2 regions of the Carnobacterium sp. genome follow, and region 1 is predicted to be linked to the other one. Evidence: riboswitches for the same ligand, from Rfam matches in the RefSeq annotation. Region 1 holds a riboswitch; the other holds the start of a gene.
The links. Region 1 has a riboswitch for thiamine pyrophosphate ahead of thiT (energy-coupled thiamine transporter ThiT). Riboswitches for the same ligand answer to the same signal wherever they lie in the genome.
Positions count from the first base shown of each region.

Region 2: another riboswitch for thiamine pyrophosphate. It lies ahead of thiM (hydroxyethylthiazole kinase); the one in region 1 lies ahead of thiT (energy-coupled thiamine transporter ThiT).

Region 1 covers NZ_JBEMBC010000029.1:5,553-10,524, reverse strand. The annotation lists gene ABS911_RS07530 (quaternary amine ABC transporter ATP-binding protein) at 1-140, opposite strand, end outside; gene ABS911_RS07525 (HD domain-containing protein) at 589-1,254, shown strand; gene ABS911_RS07520 (GNAT family N-acetyltransferase) at 1,308-1,796, shown strand; TPP riboswitch at 2,295-2,398, shown strand; gene thiT (energy-coupled thiamine transporter ThiT) at 2,471-3,034, shown strand; gene cls (cardiolipin synthase) at 3,198-4,649, shown strand; gene ABS911_RS07505 (betaine/proline/choline family ABC transporter ATP-binding protein) at 4,812-4,972, shown strand, end outside.
Region 2 covers NZ_JBEMBC010000016.1:7,693-12,664, forward strand. The annotation lists gene ABS911_RS04960 (ZIP family metal transporter) at 1-297, shown strand, start outside; gene ABS911_RS04965 (DUF378 domain-containing protein) at 404-619, opposite strand; gene ABS911_RS04970 (alpha-amylase) at 828-2,288, shown strand; TPP riboswitch at 2,437-2,535, shown strand; TPP riboswitch at 2,593-2,691, shown strand; gene thiM (hydroxyethylthiazole kinase) at 2,835-3,578, shown strand; gene thiD (bifunctional hydroxymethylpyrimidine kinase/phosphomethylpyrimidine kinase) at 3,575-4,390, shown strand; gene thiE (thiamine phosphate synthase) at 4,395-4,972, shown strand, end outside.

The sequences.
Region 1 (4,972 bases):
CTAACATTATTAACTCCGACAGTAGCCCCCGTTTCTTTTAAAATTTCTTGCTTAGATTTTTGTTCTTTCAACATTTCTAAGGCTTGTGTTGTTTTTTTACCAAAAACTTTCGATACATTTTCAACAGTTATTTTTGACAAAATAACATCTCCTTTCCCTTTTTAGGTATGAATCTCAAACTAGTAAATCAAAATTGATATTAAGAGAGAATCCAAACATAAATTGACTAGCCAACCACTTTCTATAGTAGTTTTATCTAAAACCCCTTTTACGAAAAACAACGACAACTATTCATAAAAAAAATAGTTCTAAATGGAACACAATAATCAGTGTAACATGAATGAAAACAAATGAAAAACCAAAGCATTTTCAAAAATAAGCTTTAGTACCTTTGTTTTGCCTTCATAACGGACCTTAGAGCATGAATAAAAAAAATGAAAAAACTTTTTTTTAGGTCGATTATTGGTCCTTTTCTAGAAAATGATCGATAAAAAATAAAATTACATTGGACATATAACTTGTGATTTTTGAGTGGGGTTGATAAACTTATTTTAAGTAGTTTAATGGCCAAAAAGAGGTGAACGATGGATGTTAACGGAATTGCAAAAAAAGATAATAAATGAGACAGAAGAATATGTCTACCAACTTTTAAAAGATGATGCTAGTGGTCATGATTGGTGGCACATTCACCGTGTGCGAAATTTAACTAAAAGTATAGCGCAAAAGGAAAAAGGAAGTATTAATCTCTTTATTTGTGAAATGGCAGCTCTCTTACATGACGTAGCAGACGGCAAGTTAAATAAAACAGAAGCTGAAGGAGAGAAAAAGGTCAGAGTATGGCTTTCTAGATTTTCATTAAGCAAACAAGAAATCGAACAAATAATGGAAATTATTCTTCATATGTCTTATAAGGGCGGAACGAATAAAGTGGTATTATCTTCTATAGAGGGGAAAATTGTTCAAGATGCAGATCGTTTGGATGCATTAGGGGCAATTGGAATTGCACGCACTATGGCCTACTCGGGTTCAAAAAATCGGTTAATTCATGATCCAGAAAAAAAACCACGAGATCACATTACAATAGAAGAATATCGTTCGGGAGAAGATACAGCAATTATGCATTTTTATGAAAAATTATTAAAATTAAAAAACGAAATGAATACGAGTATTGGAAAGGAAATGGCTGAAAAAAGGCATTCTTATATGGAAGCTTATTTAGAAGAATTTTACGCTGAATGGGACGGGGAGAAATAAGCAGAGGCTTTTCATTTCAATCGGATTGAAATGAAAAGTATAGGAGGTTTGTTATGGGTGAGATGGAAGGTCTGATATTAAGAGAAGCAACGGTAGGCGATATCCCTATGATAGAAGATTATACAATAGAAGAAACTCCATATACAGTGAAACCTATGGACGGTATGACAGAAAGTTTACACGAAAGTGAAAAACATCCGATTTTAGTGTTAGACGGGGATAAAATGGTGAGCTTTTTTATCCTTCAAACTGGAGACGCTATTCTAAATTATGGTTCAAATCCTCATGCTATTTTATTAAAAGCTCATTCAGTTGATAAGCGGTATTTAAAACAAGGATATGGTAAAGCTTCAATGGAAAAACTGCCTAAATTTGTTAATGAACATTTCCCTTCAATTAATGAAATTATACTATTAATCAATCACGATAATATTAGTGGACAAATGATGTATATAAAATCTGGATTTAAAGATACTAAAAACAAAGTGAAAGAGTTGGATGGCTATAAATTTATATACTCAAAGGCACTAGTGTTGCATTAAAATAGATCAATCCAAATTTTCGTAAAAATAAAAAATCCTTTACTCCTTTACAATGGTTGGAAGATGATTTATCCATAAGACCACTGTAAAGGAATGGTCTTATGGATAAGAATAAAACAAAAAAATTCATTTTGTAAATGGATTGAACCGTTTCTTTTAACTATTTGCCTATGGACTTGCAAGAGCAAATTACTCAAGCGAATGCCTACACTAAAAAGTTTGATTTCCATTTGTTTTTCAAGCACCTGAAACAATAGACCATGGTCAAAAAGTTTTATAGTCAGGATGAGAATGGACTGAAAAACCAGCATTATGTGGCCTTGGTAACGCAGCTTCTAACTTACCTGTTTAAGCTACGCACTAAGTTTCCGATGTCTAGTTCAAAGGTAGTAATTCAAACTTATGTAAATGAATATAAATGATAATGTTCCTATTATTATAATTGAAATTTATTTAGAATAATGTTATGTTTATGGAGTAAGAAAAATTAAATGAACAACCATCACAAAGGGGTGCTGTAAAAAGCTGAGATTGAATCAATAGATTCTAACCCTTGGAACCTGTTCGTTAGTACGAGCGTAGGGATTGTGACGGGGACGAAATGTTATTTATAATGATAATTCGAGCTCCTCCTTTGATGTGTGGCACTGTTCAGCACAATAGGAGGAGTTTTTTTGAGAAATGATCGATTACGAGTTTGGATAGAAGGTACAATATTTGCGGCTTTAGCTATTGTATTGTCCCTGATTCCAACAAATATTGGAACAGGATTTACCATTTCTTTAGGTATGATACCGTTGACCTTGTTTGCATTTAGACGTGGTTTCGTGGCAGGAACTGCAGCAGGTTTTCTTTGGGGGATACTACATTTTTTAATAGGAAATGCTAGCATTTTGCATCCATTACAAGGGTTTATAGAGTATTTTGTTGCTTTTGCATTTGTTGGTTTTGCAGGTGTAGTTAGGAAACCTTTACAACTTGCTTTTAAAGAAAATAACCAATTCAAGCAGTATCAATTTATTCTAATTGGAACGATTATTGGAACGATTGCCCGTTTCTTTTGGCACTTTATTGCAGGTTATTATTTCTGGGGAAGCTATGCTCCAGAAGGTATGAATCCCATTTGGTACTCATTTATTGCGAATGGTGGAAGTGCCTTAGCAACGGGAATAGCTACTAGTGTAGTTTTATGCATCATGGCCAAAACGACGCCAACCTTGTTTTTACCAAAAAAATAAGATTGGATTTACTTAAATAAGTCTATAGATTGAGAGATTGGATAATTACTCCAGTCTCTTTTTTTCTTTGACAGTTATTTTTTTTATACAGCTAGTTTCTAGTAGCTAAAAGAAAACGGAAGTAGTAAGATTAGACAATAACAAGGTGGAGAGGAATAACTGAATGAACATTATACTATACATAATTTTAGGGCTCTACTTTCTAAATGTTTTACTTTCTATTATCACGGTATTTCGCGAAAAACGAGATATTGCAGCTACTTGGGCTTGGTTGCTTGTGCTCATTCTTTTACCAGGTATAGGTTTTATTTTTTATTTATTTATCGGGAAAAAATTGACCCGCGAAAAAATATTTGATATTAATTCGCAAGAAAATATAGGGATGCCAGAGCTTGTGCAAGCTCAGAAAGAAATGCTGGCTGATGATGAAGAATTATTATCTGAAAGACAAGCGTCTGAAAATGCCAAGGAAATGGCTAGTTTGTTTTTAGAAAGTGATGAATCCATTTTAACAAAAGGAAATAAGGTTGAATTATTTACCGATGGGGCAAAAAAATTTGATTCATTGATTGAAGATATTTCTAAAGCAGAACATCATATCCATATGATCTATTACATTATTCATAATGATAAAATTGGGAAACGCGTCCTTACAGCATTGGAAGAACGTGCAGCTGCAGGAGTAGAAGTTCTAGTCATCTATGATGCGTTAGGATCTAGATCATTAAGACCAAAATTTTTTAAGACCTTAAAAAAATTAGGTGGAAAAGCTGAACCTTTTTTCGGATCTAAGCTGCCAATTGTTAATTTACGATTCAACTACCGGAATCACCGGAAAATTGTAGTAATCGATGGTAAAATTGGGTACACCGGTGGTTTTAATGTAGGAGACGAGTATTTAGGCGAATATAAGAAATTTGGCTATTGGAGAGACACCCACTTGAAAATTCAAGGGAATGCAGTGTTAGCTTTACAAAGTCGTTTTTTGATGGACTGGAATGCAGCTGTTTCAAACCATAAATTAGAATATGAAGAAAATTATTTTCCTTTGATCGATAAAAAAGGACACACAAATATCCAAGTTGTATCTAGCGGTCCAGATTCAGATCTTGAACAAATAAAAAAAGGCTATATTAAGATGATCAGTATGGCTAAAGAGTCAGTTTTCATACAAACACCGTATTTTGTTCCAGATGATTCTGTGTTAGAATCTATCCAAATTGCCGTTATGTCAGGGATTGACGTAAAAATTATGATACCAAATAAACCAGATCATCCCTTTATTTATCGTGCAACAATGTATTATGCAGAGGCTATGGTGGATGCGGGAGCAGAAGTATACATTTACGATAATGGTTTCTTACATGCGAAAACAGTTGTTGTTGATGGAGATATTTGTTCAATTGGTACAGCCAACTTTGATATCCGAAGTTTTAAATTAAATTTTGAGGTAAATGTTTTTATCTACGATGATAAAATTGCAAAACAACAAGAACAATTTTTCTACGAAGATATGAAAAAAAGTTATTTGTTAACTAAAGAAATGTTAGACAATCAGTCTAAATGGTTAAAATTTAAACAAATTTTTTCACGGCTGTTTTCTCCAATTTTATAAGCAATGAATTAACAGGGTTGAAACAAGTAATTTTTGTTTCAGCCCTGTTAATTTATGAGAGCATTTTAATTAGAAAGCATCAAATTTGATAAGGTGTGGCTTCTTTGAGATAATAAATGAGAGTATGGTCAAAAAAACGAAACTATATAAGAGGTGAATGTAGTGATAGAATTTAAAAATGTTTCCAAAGTCTACAAAGGTGGGAAAAAAGCTGTTGACAATGTTAACCTCACATTTAATGATGGAGAGTTTATTGTATTTATTGGTACGAGTGGTAGTGGGAAAACAACTTCTATGCGTATGATCAATCGCATGATTGAACC
Region 2 (4,972 bases), on a different contig from region 1:
GGTACAGCTGTTTCTATGCCATTAAGACGTGATGGTATGTCCAGAGCCAAAAGTTTTTACTATGGACAACTTTCCGGAGCTGTAGAACCACTGGCAGCTGTTCTAGGTGTATTAGCTGTTACAGTCATGGAACCTCTACTTCCATATGCATTAAGCTTCGCTGCTGGAGCTATGATTTTTGTTGTTGCAGAGGAAGTTATACCTGGTTCCCAAGAAAATGGCAATAAGGATTTAGCATCAATGTGGTTAATGATTGGTTTTACAATTATGATGATTTTAGATGTAGCTCTTGGGTAGAAAAAAGTAAATCTGTTTACTTAGTTGAATAATTAAAATAGGAAAGGGACCCAACAAATTAATGTTGAGTCCCTTTTTTATACGGTATTTAATTTCTATGAATAAATTAATGTCTATCTTTGTGGTTTGAAGTTAATAAAGGGAAGAACTTTAAGGAATACAATGCACATAAACCAACGATGATATAAACAATTTTAGATAACAACGATGTTTGTCCGCCAAAAATTGTAGCAACGAGATCAAATTCAAATAGTCCAACCAAGAGCCAGTTTAAACCGCCAACAATTAGTAGTGCTAACGCAATACTATCCAATGCTTTCATCTAGATAACCTCCTTTATTTGATAGAATAACTATACTTTGTTTAAAATTGGTTGTCGATTAATGTGACTTGCAAAAGAAATTCTTGTTATTATTCTTTTTGATGAAAAAATGATAAAATTGATAAAATCACTAAAGTGTAATTTTTAAGCAAGCAATAAATTAAATAATTGGCTAGATAATGGATTAGTTCTCGAAAGGATGAAGATCATGCATAAAAATGGACTGATGATGCAGTATTTCGAATGGTATGTAGAAAATGATGGAAAGCATTGGAAACGGTTAAAAGAAGATGCAAAACATTTAAGTGAAATCGGGGTAACAAGTGTATGGATTCCACCCTGTTTTAAAGGTACTGGGGAAAAAGATAATGGATATGGCATTTATGACTTATACGATTTAGGAGAATTTGATCAAAAAGGAACTGTGCGTACTAAATATGGTACAAAAGAGGAACTAATAGCAGCAATTGAGGAGCTGCATAAATACGAGATCCAAGTTTATGCAGATGTTGTTTTAAATCATAAAGCAGGTGCAGATGGAGTTGAGCGATTTAAAGCGATTGAAGTGGATCCGGATGATCGCAATCAAACAATCAGTGAACCCTATGAAATTGAAGGATGGACAGAGTTTACTTTTCCAGGTAGAAAAGGAAAATACTCTGATTTCCAATGGCATTGGTACCATTTTTCAGGAACGGATTACAATCAAGAAAACGAGAAAAAAGCTATTTATCGCATTGAAGGACAAAATAAAGGCTGGGCAGATGATAAAACAGTAGATGATGAATATGGCAATTACGATTACCTAATGTACGCTGATATTGATTACAGTCATCCAGAAGTTATTGAAGAAACAAAAAAATGGGCTAACTGGTTTATTGAAGAAACGGGAGTAGATGGATTTAGGTTAGATGCAGTCAAACACATCAACGAAAATTTCATTTATGAATTACGTGAAAGTATTGAATCTAATTTTGGCAAACAATTCTTTATTGTTGGAGAATATTGGGATCAAAATTACTCTAGTTTAAATAATTACTTAGATAGTCAAGATTACAAGTTGGATTTATTTGATGTGGGTTTACATCATCAATTGGAACAAGCTTCAAAAATAGGTAATGAATTTGATTTGACACATTTACTTGACCAAACATTAATCAAAAACAATCCTACACAAGCTGTAACATTTGTAGACAATCATGATTCACAGCCAAGCCAATCTCTTGAATCATTTGTTGAACCTTGGTTTAAGCCTGCAGCTTATGGAGTTATCTTACTAAGACAAGAAGGCTATCCAGTGCTCTTTTACGGTGATTATTATGGTATTAAAGGGGATAACCCAATTGAACCTCAACGTGAAATAATCGATAAATTATTGTACCTTAAAAAGAATTATGCTTATGGAAATCAAACAGATTATTTTGATCACAGAAATTGTATTGGTTGGACTCGATCAGGAAATGAAGAGTATCCAAAGGGCTGTGCCGTAGTCATTTCAAATAGTGAAGAAGGATATAAAGATATGCTTGTAGGAAAAGAAAAAAAGGGATTTGTTTATGAAGATTATTTAGGCAATTGTGCGGAGACAGTAATTATTGATGAGGAAGGAAATGGTCATTTTCTTGTAGAAGCTGGATCCATATCTGTATGGGTTAATAAAGAAGAATAATTAAACTAAAAGAAAAAGATCAAGTTGTTGCTAACTAATGAATAGACTGAAAAAGTCTATTCATTAGTTAATTTTTTGTACTCTTAATGTCTATTTACTTAAGAGAATTGATTAAATAGTTTGTCTATAGTAAGCTTATAAGTAATTAAATGTTTTGCAGGGGGACACATGTGTGTTGAGAAGGTTAAAACCTGACCCTTTGAACCTGTTAGTTAACACTGACGTAGGGAGCACTATGTACATATGTATTAGATTATACGTACTGAGCTCTCCATTTTTATGGGGAGTTTTTCTTTTGTAAAACTTTTAATTGCGGGGGGACACACTTGTGTTGAGAAGGTTAAAACCTGACCCTTTGAACCTGTTAGTTAATACTGACGTAGGGAGCGATTAGTGTTTTTCTTATACACTTTTTTAGCCTCTACAACTGTTGTAGAGGCTTTTTTTTGCTTGCGTCCAAAATAAAGGAGGACTGAAAATTAGTTTTTTTTGATGAATAGTGAAAGAAATGGCAGACAAAAAAAGTAGAGGAAAGAGGAATGAAACATGTTAGTACAAATTAAAAAAAAAGCTCCTTTAGTGCATTGCATGACAAATTATGTGGTTGCTAATTTTACAGCGAATGGGTTGCTTGCAGTCGGTGCTTCACCTATTATGGCTGATGAAATGAACGAGGTCTCTGAAATAGTGTCGATTGCCCAAGCATTGCTTATTAATATTGGCACTGTGAATGATCGTACAGCAGAATCTATGATGTTAGCTGGGAAAAAAGCCAATGAATTATCCATTCCTATAGTGTTGGATCCTGTAGGCGTTGGTTCTACAAGTTATCGGAGACAATTGGTTCAACTATTTTTAAAAAATATTCAGTTTGATTTAATTCGATGCAATGTAGGAGAATTAGCAGCAATTGCAGGTGAGGTTTGGCAATCAAAAGGTGTAGATAGCGGCACAGGTGAAATAGATATTGCTCTAGTAGCAAAGCGAATGTCTTTGCAGTATAAGTGCTTTGTTATTGTAACAGGTGAATCAGATTTTATAACAGATGGGCATGAGGGAATTCATATTTCAGGAGGCAAGGAAATAGCGACACACATTACAGGTACTGGGTGTTTATTAAGTGCTATCTGTGCAGCGTCTCTTGCTATTGGAGATACAAATCAACTGCAAGATTTAGCAACAACGCTAAAAGACTACAAACAAGCTGCTGAGCATAGTACAAATGAGGTAGGAACGTTTGCTTTACAATTTATGAATGCCTTGCAAGAGTTAGCGGAGATGGAGAAATGATTGCATTAACAATTGCCGGATCAGATTCAGGTGGTGGTGCTGGAATTCAAGCAGATGTAAAAACATTTCAAGAACTTGGTGTATTTGGGACAACAGCTATTACAGCATTAACTGACCAAAATACACTAGGAGTCCACGGCATTTTTGAAGTATCACCAAGATTTGTACAACAACAAGTACAAACTGTGCTGGATGATTTTTCTATAAAAGCAATTAAAACCGGCATGTTATTCTCAACTGAAATTATTGAAGTTGTAGCTAAAATCATACAACAACAAAATATTCCGTTGATTGTTGATCCTGTGATGGTCGCAAAGGGCGGAGCAAATCTTTTACAGGATGCAGCAGTAACAACATTAATAGAAAAACTTTTTCCTTATACAACAATCTGCACACCAAATATTCCTGAGGCAGAACTGTTAACAGGTAGACGAATTAAAGAGGTTAAAGATATTGAAGAAGCTGCACAGCAAATCCTTCAAATGGGGGTTGAATGCGTGATTATAAAAGGAGGTCATTTAGATGGAGAACAGGCAACGGATAGAGTATACACTCGTCAGCATTCTTTTTCGATAAGCACCCCTCGTATACAAACAAAAGATACACATGGGACAGGTTGTACGTTTTCTGCAGCTCTTACAGCAAATATTGCAAAAGGACTATCGATAAAGGAATCTATAATTGAAGCAAAAAAATTCATCCATCTAGCTATTTCCACTCCTCTTCATATTGGAAATGGACATGGACCAACAAATCATTTTGCTTATAATGGTCAGCAAGGAATCTGTGAGGTAGTAGTAAGTGGATTGTAATATATTGAGCGTCTATTTTATAATGGGAACAAGGAACTGCACAAAAGACCCTTTGAAAACACTTGAAGAAGCATTAAAAGCAGGTATTACATGTTTCCAATTACGTGAAAAAGGTGAAGGGGCATTAACAGGTATCATCTATGAAGAGTTTGCTCGTGCTTGCCAAAAAATGTGTCAAGCATATCAAGTGCCTTTTATCGTCAACGATGATGTTGAACTAGCGCTTAAACTAGATGCTGATGGTATCCATATTGGACAAGAAGATTTAGCTCTTTCTAGATTTCGTAAACAAGCGAAAGGAAAAATAGTAGGCGTTTCTGTACACAATTCTAAAGAAATGGAACAAGCAATACTTAATGGAGCAGATTATGTGGGAATTGGTCCAATATACAAAACATGCTCTAAAAAAGACGCGAAGCCTCCTGCTGGATTGCATTTTTTAAGTGTTATGCGAAAACAGTTTAATAACTTTCCTATTGTTGGTATAGGAGGAATCACAGAAGAAAATGCTAGTGACGTTCTTTCTTCAGGAGCAGACGGGGTATCGGTTATTTCAGTTATCTGTCGCAGTAAAGATATTAG